Regions from separate parts of the Arthrobacter sp. MDT1-48-3 genome, predicted to be linked through region 2. Evidence: riboswitches for the same ligand, from Rfam matches in the RefSeq annotation. Region 2 holds a riboswitch; the other holds the start of a gene.

Region 1 (7,636 bases), on a different contig from region 2:
TCGACGCCGTCGACGGCTTCGCAGATCATCTCCCGTTCGTTGCCGAACGTCCTGAGGACGGCGGCGAGGATACTGTGCGAGGCGTCGAGTGCATGGGTAGCGATGATCTCGAGGTCATTGCTGGATCCGTCGTGCTCCCCGAGGAGTTCCCTCACCGCGTTGAGCCCGCCTTCCAGCCATCGTGTCCGCCGGTTCGATTCCTCGAAGAGGCGCGAGTTCTCTATCGCGACGCCCGCGGCGGAGGCGAGCGAGACCACGAGCTGCTCATCTGCGGCGGAGAAATCCGTCCCCCCGTTTTTCTCCGTCAGGTACAGGTTGCCGAACACCCGGTCATGGATGCGGATCGGCACGCCCAGGAACGAAGTCATCTGAGGGTGATCGGCCGGGAATCCATAGGCGAGGGGGTGCTCGCGCAGATCCGAGAGACGGACGGGGTGCGGCTCGGTGATCAGCAATCCCAGGACGCCGTGCCCCGTCGGGAGCGGACCGATGCGCCGAATGTCCTCCTCCTCGAGACCGACGGTGATGAAGTGGCTGAGCATCCGGTCCGGACCGACGACGCCGAGGGCACCGAAGCGTGCATCGACCAGCTGACACGCCGCTTCGATGACACGTTCCAGGACGGTGTCGAGTCCCAGGTCGTCCGCGATGGCAGCGAAGGCAGCCAGGAGGTTCTCCACCCCCGCCGGAGCCGGTGGTTGCACAACCGCGCCCAGGGGCGGCTCCTCAGGGTAGGTGACCATGCCGCACGCTCCGTCGATCAGGACGAGACCTCATCGTTGGACGATAACAGGGTCGGCGGGCCCCGGTCGGCGTGGCGCCCGCTTCGTACTCCCGGTCCATGGACGCAGGACCTGCACGGACCGACGCTCGTGCTGCTCACGAATGCTGGGATCTGCTCCGAGGCGCTCCCGTCGGGTGCTGGGCGGATGCCGCCGCCGGTCCGGCTGATGGAGGGCACATCAGGGTCTTGCGGCCCTGATGCATGCCTCGGACGCACTCACGCCGTCGCAATGCTGGGCGTTGGTGACCACGCAGTCGACGGGGCGGCTGAGATTCTTCCGGGATGGGCTGCTGGAGATCTTCCCCGTCAACTACTTCGTGCTCGATGAGCGCGTGTACGTCAGGACCAGGGCCGACGGCATCATCGCCACCAGCCATCTGGAGCACGCTGCAGTCCAGACCCATTCCACGGACAGGACCACGCAGAGCGGTTGGACCGTCCTGGTGAACGGGCCGGCGGCCCGCGTCGAAGATCCTGAACTCCTCACCACGTTGTGGGGTACAGCAGCCGAGGAGCCGTGGGCGCCCGGCCTGCGCGACCTGTTCTTCGCCCTGACGCCCGCACATGTGCGCGGGCGCCGCCTGCACACCACCCACTAGTCGCTGTCGGGTACGGGCAGCCTGTCCGACGCTCACCCGATCGGCCGTGCTCGGTCCCGGTGCGCCTGCTGCGGCCGCCGCCATCGGCCTCTATCGGCAGCGGCGACGCAGGTCTACCGTGAGTGCATGTCGAGCCCTCCCGTATCCCCGGCCAACCACGACACCGATGCGACCGGCGTGCTCATGCGGGACGTGATGGGGCAACTGCTCCAGAAGCTGAGATACGAGCCGACCGCGAAGCGCGTCCGCGCCACGCTCGGCGGACAGACTGTCGTGGACACGACGCACGCGATGCTCGTGTGGGAGCCGCGCAGGGTCGTGCCCGGGTACGCCGTCCCGTACCAGGACATCCGCGCCGAGATCTCGCCCCGCACCCCACCGCCACCCGAGAACGGTCCGGTCGGATTCATGCTGCCCGACCTGTCGACGATTCCCGTGTTCGACCCGCGTATCCCCTTCGACGTGCGCACGACCGCGGGCGAGCCGGTCGGGATACGCGTCGCTGGAACGGAGGCCGTCGCGTCCGGATTCCGCGCACGCGACCCCGGCCTCGACGACTACGTGATCCTCGCATTCGCCGACTTCGACAGCTGGTTCGAGGAGGACGACGAGATCATCAGCCATCCGCACGACCCGTACGGCCGCATCGACATCCGAGGCACCTCCCGACACGTGCAGCTGATGCTCGACGGACACATCCTCGCCGACACCACCCGGGCGCGGATGCTGTTCGAGACGACCCTGCCCGCCCGGTACTACCTTCCGGTCGAGGACGTCGTGGCGCCGCTCGAGCCCAGCTCGACACGGTCCATGTGCTCGTACAAGGGCTACGCGACCTGGTACTCCGCGATGGTGGGAGACAGGAGGGTGGATGACATCGCGTGGCAGTACGAACACCCCCTGAGTGACGCGGCCGAGGTGCAGGGCTACGTCGCGTTCCTCGACGAGCGGCTCGATCTCGTCATCGACGGCGAGCAGCAGGAACGTGCCCTCACCCCGTGGTCGTGATATCGGTGGTCGTGTCACGGGCGGTGATCGACGTCGGCACGTCGCGTCGGCGGTGACCTGAGCACCCGGGGTGACGTGGGCTTCCCCGCCGAGGACCGTCGCGGTCTCAGGCCTGCCGCGGCGTCAAGGGTCTCCGCACCCCCCGGTCCTGTCCGGGAAGGCCCAAGGCACCGGCCGTGCCGACTATGCTCGCGCCATGGACCAGCAACTGCACTTCGTCACGGTCGCCACCCGCGACCTCGACGCCGCGCGATCGTTCTACAGCGGATTGGGCTGGTCCCCTGCGCTCGACGTCCCGGAGGAGATCATCTTCTACCGGGTGGCGCCCGGTCTGCTCCTGGGGCTGTTCCGCTCCGACAAGTTCGCGCAGGACGTCGGGCTCGCTGCGGCGCCCGTACCGTCCGGGATGACGCTGTCGCACAATGTCGGCAGCCCCGACGAGGTCCGCCGGCTGGTGGCCAGGATGGCGGACGCCGGCGGGACCATCCTCAAGGAGCCCCGCGACGGCTCCTTCGGGGGCATCTTCCACGCCCTGGTCCGGGATCCGAACGATGTCGTCTGGGAGATCGCCTTCAACCCCGGCTGGCGGATCGACGACGACGGGGGCGTCGTCATCGGCTGATGCCGGAATCAGGTGCGGCACCGGCTCCCCTGCTGTCGTATTCCCTGTCCGCCAGGTATTCGACGGGACACTGCGCGGGTATCGCAGGTCCCGGTCATATTTCTTCTTATTCGCAGGACCGCCCGTCTCCCTGCCTATATTGAATCCAGCTTCAAGAGATGCGGTCGGAAAGCTCCGACTGGACCGCACACCAACCCCATGTTCCTGGGTGGTTCGGATGACGAAGCGGCCTTCGCCATGGCACGTGAGTGCCCGTCCGGCGCGGGCAAGAGCACACCGAAAGGCACTCCCGTGAGCTGTAACGCCCTCCCCCTCCCTTAGCAGGCCCTGCGCGTCCAGCGCATCCTGTTGCTCCTTTCTCCCCTTTTCCGGTGAATTCCGCCGTGCGCGGCACCGGACCCCTCAGAGGAATTCTCCATGAATGCATCCGTAATTCCCCCTGCCCGGAATCACCGGCCGGTCCGCCGGCTCACCACGTTATCGGCCGTCGCCCTGGTGGCCCTTGTCAGTGGCTGCGCCGGGCCGGCGGCCTCCACCTCGGAGGCGGCCGGTGAGCCCGTGTCCGGAGGGGTCCTGGACGTGTCGATCTCGGCCGAACCGGGGTGCCTCGACGGCCACGGCATCTCGGCGACCCAGCAGCAGTTCCTGGGACGCCTGATCTACGACAACGTGGTGACGCTGGACGAGAACGGGGACATCGCGCCCTACCTCGCGGAATCATGGGACATCTCGGAGGACGGCAGGACCTACACCTTCCACCTCAAGGAGGGCGTCACCTTCAGCGACGGCTCGCCGTGGAACGCGGAGGTCCTCGGCCAGAACTTCGAGCACATGCGGGACCCCGCGACGAAGTCACCGCTCGCCGCCGCGTACATCGCCCCCTACGTGGACGGCACGGTCCTGGACGAGTACACCTTCGAGGCCCACCTCGAATACCCCTACACCCCGTTCCTCTACACCCTCGCGCAATCCTGGCTCGGGATGAACTCGGGCAAGGCCATCGCGGAGGCTCCCGAGACCCTGTGCCAGCAGCCGATCGGGACCGGCCCCTTCACCGTCGCGGACTACCAGCCGGGCCAGAGCATCACCTACACGAAGCGCGAGGGCTACGACTGGGCGCCGGAGTGGCTCGAGGGTGACGGCGAGGCATATCTCGACGGCATCGAGGTGACCCTCGTCGGCGAGCCGGTGATCCGGCACCAGTCCCTCGTCTCCGGGCAGTACGACCTGACCGAGAACCTCGCGCCCCAGAACGCGGCGGCTGTCCAGGCAGACCCGAACTTCACCTACGAGAACCTCCCCCGCACCGGCAGCCCCTACGTGCTGAGCTTCAACCTCAGCCGCGCGCCGTTCGACGACCTCGCCGTCCGCCAGGCCTTCGCCGCCGCCGTGGACACCGCTGCGGTCACCGAGAGCCTGGGCTTCGGCACCTACACGCCGATCGACGGGTTCCTCTCGAAGGAGAGCAAGTACTACGACCCGACCGTCGAGGGGACGCTCACCCACGATCCCGAGCGCGCGAACCAGCTGCTCGACGACGCAGGCTGGTCCGAGCGCGACGGCGAGGGCTTCCGCACGAAGGACGGCCGACGGCTGGTCGTCGAGGTACCGACGGTGGAGAGCTCGACGCCGAGTCCCCTGCTGGTCCAACTGCAGGGCGAGGCCCGCAAGGTCGGCTTCGACCTCCAGATCATCCAGCTGCCGCAGGCGCAGCTCAGCGAATTGCGCTACGCCGGTGACTACGACGCGCTGGCCGGCGTGTGGCACACCAACACCACCGACGTCCTGTTCATCCGGTACCACTCCTCGGAGATCACCGGCGAACGGATCGGCCAGAACTCGTCCTACGTCGACGATCCGGCGCTGGACGAACTGCTCCTGACGGCCCGCGGGTCCGACGACGGACCGGAGGCTGAGGAAGCGTACTCGAAGGCGCAGCACCGGCTGCTCGAGATCGTGCCCGGCGTGCCCCTCTACGAGAATCCGAGCCAGTTCGCGTACGCCAAGACGGTCCATGATGTCGCCGTCGACACGTCCCACCCCGTGCCCGTCCTGACCTACGCGTGGAAGGCGGAGTAGGTGCCGATCCTCCGACGCATCCTCACGCGCCTGCTGGTCGGCATCGGCGTGCTCTGGGGCGCGGCAACGCTGACCTTCCTCGCGGTCTACCTGATCCCGGGCGACACCGCTCTGCTGATCCTCGGCGGTCCGGACGCGCGGCCCACGGCCGAGACCCTCGCCCAGGTCCGCAGCGACTACCTCCTCGACCAGCCGTTCATCGTGCAGTACGGCAGCTACCTCGGCAACCTGCTGCAGGGTGACCTGGGCCAGTCCTACCGGCTCCGGCTGCCCGTCACGGATGCCATCGGCCAGCAGATCGGCGCGACGGCGGCCCTCGCGGCAGCCGCCGTCGCCGTCGCCCTCCCGCTGACCCTCGCCGTCGCCGTCCTGTCCGCGCAGCGGGCGAACTGGATCCGGTCGATCGTCTCCGGCGTCGAAGTGGTCCTCGCCGCGACACCGACCTTCATCATCGGGTTCGCCCTGCTGATCGTCTTCTCGTTCTCTCTGCGCTGGTTCCCGATCGGTGGCAATCAGGGCGTGGCGGCACTGGTCCTGCCGGCGTTCACGCTGGGCCTCGCCGTCTTCGGGGCGCTCTCGCAGGTCCTCCGCAACGAACTCGAGGACGTCCTGGAGCAACCCTTCATCCTCACGGCGAGGTCCCGCGGGATGCGCGACCTCCCGGTGCGTGTGCGGCACGCACTCCGGCATGCCGCCATCCCGGTGATGACGATGTCAGGATTCGTCGTCGCCGCGCTCCTCGGCGGATCGGTGATCGTCGAGACCCTGTTCAGCCGGCAGGGCATCGGTTCGCTGACACTGGCCTCCGTCTACAACAAGGACCTCCCCGTCATCATCGGCATCGTGCTGCTCTCCGCCGCGGTGTACGTGGTGGTCAACCTGGTGATCGACCTCCTCTACACGCTCATCGACCCGAAAGTGGTGACGGCATGAGCATCACCTCGCGCACTGCTCCCCCCGACGCGGTTCCCCTGGCGCCGACGCCTCCGGCTTCTCCTACGGTCCCCGTCCACCCCGTCCACCGCGGGGTCCGCGCCCGGCGAGCGCGACGCATCAGGCCCGGCATCCTGCTGGCCTCGGCCTTCCTCCTGTGGCTCGCGGCGGCGGTCCTGGCACCGGGTCTGCTCTCCCCGGCCGATCCGTACGCGGTGGATCCCTCCCGGAGCTTCGAAGCGCCGAACGGGACGGCCTGGTTCGGTACCGACGACTCCGGCGCGGACAACTACTCCCGGATCGTGCACGGTGCTGCCACCTCGCTGTACATCGGTCTCGGCGCGACGGCGATCGGCGTGCTGGGCGGGACGGCCATCGGTCTCCTCGCCGGGCTCAACGGGCGCCTGGTCGAGGCATCCGTGATGCGCTTCCTCGACGTCACCCTCGCCATCCCGGAGATCCTGCTCGCTCTGGTGGTCATCGGCATCATCGGCGGCGGCACGGAGAATGCGATCCTCGCGATCGGGGCGGGCAGCATCGCCTACTACGCCCGGATCACCAGGGCGCAGACGCACCTCGTCCGGCGCTCCGGCTATGTCGAGGCGGCCCGTACGCTGGGGCTGCCCGCCTGGCGGGTGCTCCTGACGCACATCGTCCCGAACGTCATCAAGCCCGTGCTGGTCCTGGCGACTATCGGGGTGGGATCCGCCATCGGTGCCGGTGCGTCCCTCAGCTTCCTCGGACTCGGCACGCCTCCCCCGGCCCCCGAGTGGGGTGCGATGCTCTCGGCGGGGCGCAACTTCATCTCCAACGCCCCCTGGATGATCACGATCCCCGCGGCGTTCCTCGTCGCCACCGTCCTGTCCATCACCGTCGTCGGGCGTGAACTCCGGCGCCGCTCCGAAGGAAGGCTCGCATGAGCTCCACACCGATCCTCACACCCGCCGCCGCCATCGCCGCACCGGCCCGAGCGGCGCCGCCCGTCGTCGAACTCGACGGACTGACGGTCTCCTTCGGCCGTGGCGTACACCGGCGGGAGGTCGTCCGGGACGTCAGCCTGGCGATCCGGCCGGGTGAATGCCTGGCGCTCGTCGGCGAGTCCGGATCCGGCAAGTCGGTGACAGCCCGGACCCTGGTGGGACTGACCGGACCCGGCGCCCACGTCGGATCCCGCAGCCTGCGCTTCGACGGCCGGGACGCGTCGGGGTGGGGAGAACGGCAGTGGAGCCGCGTGCGGGGCAGGGAGGCCGGCTTCATCCTGCAGGACGCGCTGTCCTCACTCGATTCCCTGCGGACCGTGGGCGCTGAGGTGGGCGAGGTCCTCTGCCTACACAGCACCCTCGACCGCACGGGGCGTCGCCAACGCGTCGTGGAGCTCCTGGCGTCCGTCGGTGTCCCGGAACCCGAGGTCCGCGCGAGCCAGTACCCGCACCAGTTGTCGGGCGGCCTCCGCCAGCGGGCACTGATCGCCTCCGCCATCGCGGCGGGCCCCCGGTTCCTCATCGCGGACGAGCCGACGACGGCGCTGGACGCGACGATCGCCGCCCAGGTCCTGCGGCTGCTCGGACAGCTGAAGGGCGCCCGGACCGGGATGCTCGTCGTCAGTCACGA
Region 2 (7,636 bases):
GGCTAGGGTGACGGTCAGCACGAGACCCACCCAGGAGAGCGTGCTCCAGAGCATCCGTTCCCGCAGGCGGCCCGCAGATTTCCAGCTGTCCATCCCCTCAGCGTAGGCGTCCGGAGAGCATGCGCGGCCCACGGACCGCGCACGCTCTCCGGTCCGCTACGGCCGTACGCGCGCGCTGGCGTTCGCGATCAGGTCCAGCGCCTGCTCGGGGAACCAGGCACCGGCCGCAGGATCCACGCGGCCCCACTCCGGGTCCACGCCCCCGTTGTCCGTCAGGCCGCGGCTGCACTCCCCGTCGGACTCTCCCGGGACCTTGATCCAGAGGAAGGCGTCGGCGAGTTCGTTGCCCGTGTCGGAGGTCGGGAGGTAGCCGAGTCCGCGGCCCGGAGGATTGCACCAGACCTGGGGATCCGGGTAGGCGCCCGACGGGACCCAGGGGCCCCGTCCGTTGCGGCTCGTGTCGATCACGAAGTGTGCGAGCTCGTCCGACGACGGTGCGTTCGGAGCACCGGCGACATGCTGCGCGTACCACGCGTCCGTCAGCCCCCAGGTGGAGAAATCGGCCGGCGAGGCCGGGTAGTACTGGCTGGCGCAGGATCCGTAGGCCCCGGGGTCGATCTCGGTGGCGTAGTGGATGCACTGCGACACCCAGCTGCCGAACTTCAGCTGCCGCTCGGTGAGCTCGTAGTTGGAGACGTTGAGGAAGAAGCCGTCGGCCTTCTGTACGCCGGCCTTCACGAGCCGGCTCGAGATCTCGCCCGTACCGAGCCAGGCGCTGTGGGTGCCGTCGAGGTAGACCTTGGTGTCGGGCAGTGCCTTGAGGCGGTCCACCGCGTAGTTGAGCATCTCGAAGCGTTCCGCTGCAGCGCTCGCGGCGTCCGCCTCTGCCGGCTGGCACCACTCGAGGGCGCCGTCGAGCCCGCGGTACCAGGGGATGATGCCGAGGCCGTCCGGTTCGAGGATCACCATCGCCGCCCTGTCCTGGATCCCGGCGGCGAGCGCGTCGATCCAGGCCTTGTAGCCGGCGACGTCGGTCGCGCCACCGGCGGAGTACTGCGAGCAGTCGCGGAACGGCAGGTTGTAGGCCGCCAGCACGGGGACCTGCCCCTTGCCCGCGGCGCGGTGCGTCGTGTTGCGCACCTGCTGGGTGACGGCCTTCGGATCGCTCCCGGTGACCCAGACGGCCTGCGGCGTCGAGACCATGGCACCAAGGCGGTCGGCGGTGGCACGATCACCCGAGGCTCGCAGGTCGGCGATCTGCCGGTGGGCCTCGTGGTAGTGGCTCTTCTCCGGGATGTAGAACCCGGTGGCCGTCGTTCCGTCCGGACGGTCCGGCCCACTCTTCTGGCCCTGGGCCACGGCGGGCAATGCGGAGAATGCGGTGGACGCGAGGACCCCGGCCAGGGCCAGGGTCATGGCGCACGTTCTGGAAATGCTGAGCATCATTGCTCCTCATGTCGATGGGTATCGGGCGGAGTAGCCCGAGCGGGAGACGCCGCTCATCCCCATGGAAGCGCTCCCACGGTCAGTCTTCGGTGGATCCCGGAACTTTGTCAAGGTACCCAGCACACTGATTGCTGCGGTGGGCTTCTCCACGCGGAGACACATTGTTTGGAACTGCGGCGCCTCTGGTGTCACACTCGTCGTGACCATCCCGAGCGGCTGAGAGATCTGGCTCACTGACGCCGCAGCAACCCTGGCCTCCGCGTCCCCGCGGCGACATTAGGGTGCTACTGCCAGACCGATGGAGGAAACCATGAGCGTCGCCGACCTTTCCACCCCTCTGAAATTCGCCTACTGGGTCCCCAACGTCAGCGGTGGCCTGGTCGTCTCGACCATCGAGCAGCGGACCAGCTGGGACTTCGACTACAACAAGAAGCTCGCGCGGATCGCCGAGGACGCCGGGTTCGAATACGCACTGTCGCAGACCCGCTACGCAGCGTCCTACGGTGCCGACAAGCAGCACGAGGCGACGAGCTTCTCCCTCGCCCTGCTGGCCGCGACCGAGAAGCTGAAGGTCATCGCCGCCGTCCACCCGGGCATGTGGCACCCCGGGGTGCTCGCGAAGTACATCATCACCGCCGACCACATCTCGAACGGCCGCGCAGCCGTCAACATCGTCTCCGGCTGGCTGAAGGACGAGTTCATCAACTTCGGCCTCGACTGGCTCGAGCACGACGAGCGCTACGTCCGCACCGAGGAGTTCATCCGCGTGCTGCGCGGACTGTGGACGGAGGAGGGCTACAGCCAGGACGGCAAGTACTACACCATCAAGGACTTCACGCTGAGCCCGGCCCCGGTTGCCGTGCCGGGCCGCCCCCACCCCGAGATCTTCTTCGGCGGGAACTCGACGGCGGCCCAGGCGACGGCCGGCCGCGTGGCGGACTGGTACTTCTCGAACGGGAAGGACCTCGAAGGCTTCAAGGACAACATCGCCGGCGTCCGGGCCTCCGCCGAGCAGGCCGGCCGCCGTCCCCGCTTCGGGCTGAACGGCTTCGTGATCGCCCGCGACTCCGAGAAGGAGGCCCGCGACACGCTCCGCGAGATCGTCGAGAAGGCCCACCGCCCCGCCGTCGAGGGATTCCGCAACGCCGTCCAGGAAGCCGGACCGTCCACGAAGGACGGCAAGGGCATGTGGGCCGACTCGACGTTCGAGGACCTCGTGCAGTACAACGACGGCTTCAAGACCCAGCTCATCGGCACGCCCGAGCAGATCGCCGAGCGCATCGTGGAGTACAAGAAGATCGGCGTGAACCTCCTGCTCACCTGCTACCTCCACTTCCAGGAGGAGGTGGCGGCGTTCGGCACGGACATCCTCCCCATCGTGCGTGAACTCGAGGCCGACGCCGCCCGTGCCGCGGGAGTGGAATTCGATCCGGACGGCACACTCGCCGTCCCCAGCAAGGCAGGTGTCTGATGGCAGAACGTTCCTTCGGTTTCCGTACGCGCGCACTCCACGCCGGCGGCACTCCCGATGCCACCCACGGCGCGCGCGCCGTCCCGATCTACCAGACGACGTCCTTCGTCTTCAAGGACACCAACGACGCCGCCAACCTGTTCGCGCTGCAGAAGTACGGCAACATCTACTCGCGCATCGGCAATCCCACGGTCGCGGCGTTCGAGGAGCGCATCGCCTCCCTCGAGGGCGGCATCGGGGCGGTGGCGACGGCGTCGGGCATGAGCGCCGAGTTCATCACCTTCGCCGCGCTCTGCCAGGCGGGCGACCACGTCGTGGCCGCATCGCAGCTGTACGGCGGAACGGTCACCCAACTCGACGTCACGCTGCGCCGCTTCGGCATCGAGACCACCTTCGTCCCCGGGACCGACCCCGCGGACTACGCGGCCGCCATCCGCGAGAACACCAAGGCCGTCTACGCCGAGGTCATCGCGAATCCCTCGGGTGAGATCGCCGACCTCGCAGGCCTGGCGAAGGTGGCCCACGACGCCGGGATCCCCTTCATTGTCGACTCGACGCTCAGCACGCCCTACCTCGTGCGGCCCATCGAGCACGGAGCGGACATCGTGATCCACTCGGCCACCAAGTTCATCGGCGGGCACGGCACCACCCTGGGCGGCGTCATCGTGGAGAGCGGCCGGTTCGACTGGGGCAACGGCAAGTTCCCCATGATGACCGAACCGGTCCCCTCCTACGGCAACATCCAGTGGTGGGCGAACTTCGGCGAGTACGGCTTCCTGACGAAGCTCCGCACGGAGCAGTTGCGCGACATCGGGCCGTCGCTGTCGCCGTCGTCGGCGTTCCAGCTCCTGCAGGGCGTGGAGACCCTCGCGCAGCGGCTCGACGAACACCTCGAGAACGCGCAGGCCGTCGCGGAATGGCTGCAGGCCGATCCGCGCGTCGAGTACGTCAACTACGCCGGTCTTCCCACCCATGTCCACCACGAGCGTGCGAAGACGTACCTGCCGCAGGGCCCCGGCTCCGTGTTCAGCTTCGGCATCAAGGGCGGCCGCAAGGCGGGCCAGAAGTTCATCGAGTCGCTGCAGCTCGCCTCGCACCTCGCGAACGTGGGCGACGCGCGCACCCTCGTGATCCATCCGGGCTCGACGACCCACCAGCAGCTCTCCGCCGAGCAGCTGGTGGCGGCGGGCGTCCCCGAGGACCTCGTGCGCATCTCTGTGGGCCTGGAGGACCTCGACGACATCCTGTGGGACCTGGACCAGGCCCTCGACATCGCCGTGGATTCCTCCGACGCGGAGTTCGACGAGCTCCCGCAGGAATCCGCCGGGGAGAACGACGACGACCCGTCGGCAACGCGGGCAGTAGGAGTGGGAGCATGAGCGGCACGGACGCACCGGCACGGACCTGGGAGGGACCATCGGCCCCTGAGCGCCTCAGTCTGCTGAGGAATGCGCGGTCGGTGGCGATCGTCGGCGCATCGGACAAGCCCTCCCGGGCCTCCTACTTCGTGGCGACCTACCTGCAGTCCTCCTCGCCGTACCGCCTGTACTTCGTGAACCCTGTGGCCAAGGAGATTCTCGGGCAGTCCGCCTACGCGTCGCTCGCGGACCTCCCGGAGGTGCCCGACGTCGTCGACGTGTTCCGCAAGCACGACGACCTGCCCTCCGTGCTGCAGGAGACGCTCGCCGTCGGAGCGAAGACCCTGTGGCTGCAGCTGGGCTCGTGGCACGAGGACGTGGCCCGGGAGGCGCAGGGCGCCGGCCTGAACGTCGTGATGGACCGCTGCATCAAGATCGAGCACGCACGCTTCCACGGCGGGCTCAACCTGGCGGGCTTCAACACCGGCGTCATCTCCTCGAAGCGGCAGATCACCTCGTAGGGCGCCGCCCCCTCCCAGGCCTCGATCCCGGTCAACGGGAACTGTTGGACATCGCCTCTGATCGGGATCCGACCTCGGGAACGGCCGCCTCAGGCACCGCGACCTCGGCACCGGAGCTGTCCGGCGCTGCAGCGTCCGCCGGCCCGACGGGGTCCACCGGCAGCACGTCCTCCGGAGCCGGTCCGACCGGGAGGTCCACCGGCAGGACGTCCTCCGGAGCCGGTCCGACCGGGAGGTCCTCCGGGACCGGATCGGCGGGGAGCTCCCCCATCTCAGGGCCGACCGGGAGCCCCGGTACCGGGTCGTCGGGATCGAGGAGCGCATCGGCCGGGAACAGGGCGGACCGATCGGGGTCCAGGGTGATCGGCGCGTCGAGGAGGAACGTCGTGTCGGCAGGACCGGCCGGTGCGCGGAGCCACGACCTGCGGTGGCCGGCAGGAGCCGGGGTGTCACCGCTGATCGTCTCCGGAGCCGTGACCGTGGTCTCCTTCGTCAGGCTCCTGTCCTGCACCTGACCGGGTGTGACCCGGCCCGGTGCCAGACCGGGTTTCTCCCGGACCGGCCGGAGCGGGGTCGTGCGCTGGCCGGGCGTGGCCCTGCCCGGTGCTGCATGGCCGGGCTTCTCCGGATCGGGTCGGCCGGTCGTGCCGGGTACCGTTCCGGTCGCGGGCCGCGTCACCGGGGCCGCGGGCTGCCGCGGACCGTCCGGCCTCCGGGACGCAGAGTCCGCAGGGCGTACCGTGCCGGCCGGTGGCCGGGCTGCCGGTACGACGGCCGGCGCCGGTAAAGCAGCGGCGGCTTCATCCACCTCGGGCGACGCAGGAGCGGGAGCCGGCATGAGGGCACCACCGGCGTCCGCAGGGGCGGACGCCGCCGGGCCGGAGGCGGACGGCGCCGGGACGTGAGCGGGAGCGGGAGCGGGCACCGCCGGGACGACGGCGGAACCATGCCCCGCGTCGGCGAGCGGTTCAGGAGCGGGTTCGGCCCGGTCGACGTCGTTGCGGACGGTGAAGCGGGTGATCGAGACGACGGCGTCGTCGAACCCCTCCCGGAGGTGGAGCGTCCCCGCCGCAACACCGGACATGCCCGCGCCCATGGAGACGGCGAGCGCCCCACCGAGGAACGTGATGCGGCGCTTGTTCCGGCGCCCCTGCGGCGCCCTGCCGCCGTCAGCCATCAGCCGGGCGAGTTCCGCGGACGCATCGGGTGCGGGCCCGGCGCCGAGGTCGCCGATCTCCCGGACGGCGCGGACGAGTGTCGGTTCCGCGGGAATGCCGGCCTCGTCGAGGAGTCGCTGCACGGGGTCCGGCGGCGGGGTGTCACGTCCAGTCATGGCGTTTCCGATTCCTCAGGTCGAACGATTTCCTTCAGCTTGAGCAGTCCCCGCCGTTGCAGCTGCTTCACCGATCCTGCGGACCTGCCCAGGATCTCCGCGACCTGTTCGATCGGCAGCTCCGCGACGATGCGCAGCAGGAGGACGTCGCGCTGCTCGGCGTTGAGCTGGTCCAGCATGCCCCGTGCACCTCCCACACCGAGGTTCCCCAGCGCCACCCTCTCGGCGGAGTCGGTGAGCCGGGTGTCGACGTCGGCCTCGTAGCCCACGAGCGCCGGCGCCCTCGTCCGCTTCCTCACCTCGTCCACGTACCGGGCATGTGCCACGGAGTAGGCGAAGGTGCGGAGCCCCTGGAGTCCGCCGGAGACGGAATCCAGCTTCGAGAAGACCGTGAGGAACACCTCCTGCGTGAGGGCCTCCGGGTCGTCCGAGCCGCGCCCCGCGAAGTACCCCAGCACTCCCGGGCTCAATGATCGGTAGATGCTGGAGAAGGCCGCCGGATCGCCTGCTCGAGCGCGGAGGAGCGCATCATCTGGCAGGGGTGTGGCCACGGACTGTTCCTTGTTCGAGCGGGACGGCGACACCATCGTAACCATCGCCCTCCGCCCGTGGACGCCGGCCCTCCCGGGCCTGCGGCAAAGAGAAGGCCGCACCGAGACCTGTTGGGGGAAAGGTCTCGGTGCGGCGCTTACACAGGGGTAATCGATGGGCGGGGCGGGAAAGTTACGCCCCCTCCGATTTTTCTTCTCCGGCCTACTTCAGGGCGTTGGAGGCCCGGCGCTTGTTGAAGACGTCGAAGCCGACGGCGAGCAGGAGCACCATGCCCTTGATGAACTGCTGGACATCGATGCCGACGCCGAGCAGGGACATGCCGTTGTTGAGCACGCCCATGATGAGGCCGCCCGTGATGGCTCCGATGACCGTTCCGACGCCACCGGTCACGGCCGCGCCGCCGATGAACGCCGCGGCGATCGCGTCGAGCTCGAAGAGGTTTCCCGCTCCCGGACCGGCGGAGTTGAGGCGACCGGTGAAGATGAGCCCTGCCAGGGCCGCGAGCACACCCATGTTGACGAAGAGCATGAAGTCGATACGCTTCGTGTTGATGCCGGAGAGCTGTGCTGCCTGGAGGTTGCCTCCGACGGCGTAGATGTGGCGCCCGAAGACGCTGTTGCCCATCACGGCGCTGTAGCCCACGATCAGGATGCCGAGGACCACGAGCACGATCGGCGTGCCGCTGCGCGAGCTCGCCAGAAGGTAGGTGAGGCCGAGGATGATCACGACGATGAAGGCGAGCTTGGTGAAGAACCAGGCCGCCGGCTCGTCCTCGAGCTTCAGGCGTGCGCGGGTGGCGCGTCCGCGGAGCTGGGTGATGGTGAGGAGGGCGACGGCCACCAGGCCGAGGACCACCGTGGTCCAGTCCAGAAGGTTGGTCTCCGCCGGGAACAGCCCGGGGAAGAGGAAGCCGCCGCCGAGCTGGCGGTACTCCTCGGGGAAGCCGGTGATGCGC

Evidence for each region. A riboswitch is a leader RNA that binds a small molecule or an ion and turns the genes downstream of it on or off. The one in region 2 is predicted to bind S-adenosylmethionine.
Region 1: it holds a riboswitch for S-adenosylmethionine, as region 2 does, so the genes downstream of both, ACX80L_RS17570 (ABC transporter substrate-binding protein) here and sfnG (dimethylsulfone monooxygenase SfnG) in region 2, are expected to answer to the same signal.

Annotation. Positions count from the first base shown of each region.
Region 1 is NZ_JBTNDL010000014.1:46,019-53,654, reverse strand. Features, by position in the region: gene ACX80L_RS17590 (GAF domain-containing sensor histidine kinase) at 1-743, opposite strand, end outside; gene ACX80L_RS17585 (pyridoxamine 5'-phosphate oxidase family protein) at 982-1,383, shown strand; gene ACX80L_RS17580 (DUF427 domain-containing protein) at 1,510-2,391, shown strand; gene ACX80L_RS17575 (VOC family protein) at 2,588-3,013, shown strand; SAM riboswitch class IV at 3,163-3,291, shown strand; gene ACX80L_RS17570 (ABC transporter substrate-binding protein) at 3,431-5,092, shown strand; gene ACX80L_RS17565 (ABC transporter permease) at 5,093-6,025, shown strand; gene ACX80L_RS17560 (ABC transporter permease) at 6,022-6,945, shown strand; gene ACX80L_RS17555 (dipeptide ABC transporter ATP-binding protein) at 6,942-7,636, shown strand, end outside.
Region 2 is NZ_JBTNDL010000003.1:294,994-302,629, reverse strand. Features, by position in the region: gene ACX80L_RS09125 (hypothetical protein) at 1-93, opposite strand, end outside; gene ACX80L_RS09120 (glycoside hydrolase family 6 protein) at 157-1,416, opposite strand; SAM riboswitch class I at 1,647-1,751, shown strand; gene sfnG (dimethylsulfone monooxygenase SfnG) at 1,745-2,917, shown strand; gene ACX80L_RS09110 (O-acetylhomoserine aminocarboxypropyltransferase/cysteine synthase family protein) at 2,917-4,296, shown strand; gene ACX80L_RS09105 (CoA-binding protein) at 4,293-4,796, shown strand; gene ACX80L_RS09100 (hypothetical protein) at 4,828-6,129, opposite strand; gene ACX80L_RS09095 (RNA polymerase sigma factor) at 6,126-6,680, opposite strand; gene mmsB (multiple monosaccharide ABC transporter permease) at 6,883-7,636, opposite strand, start outside.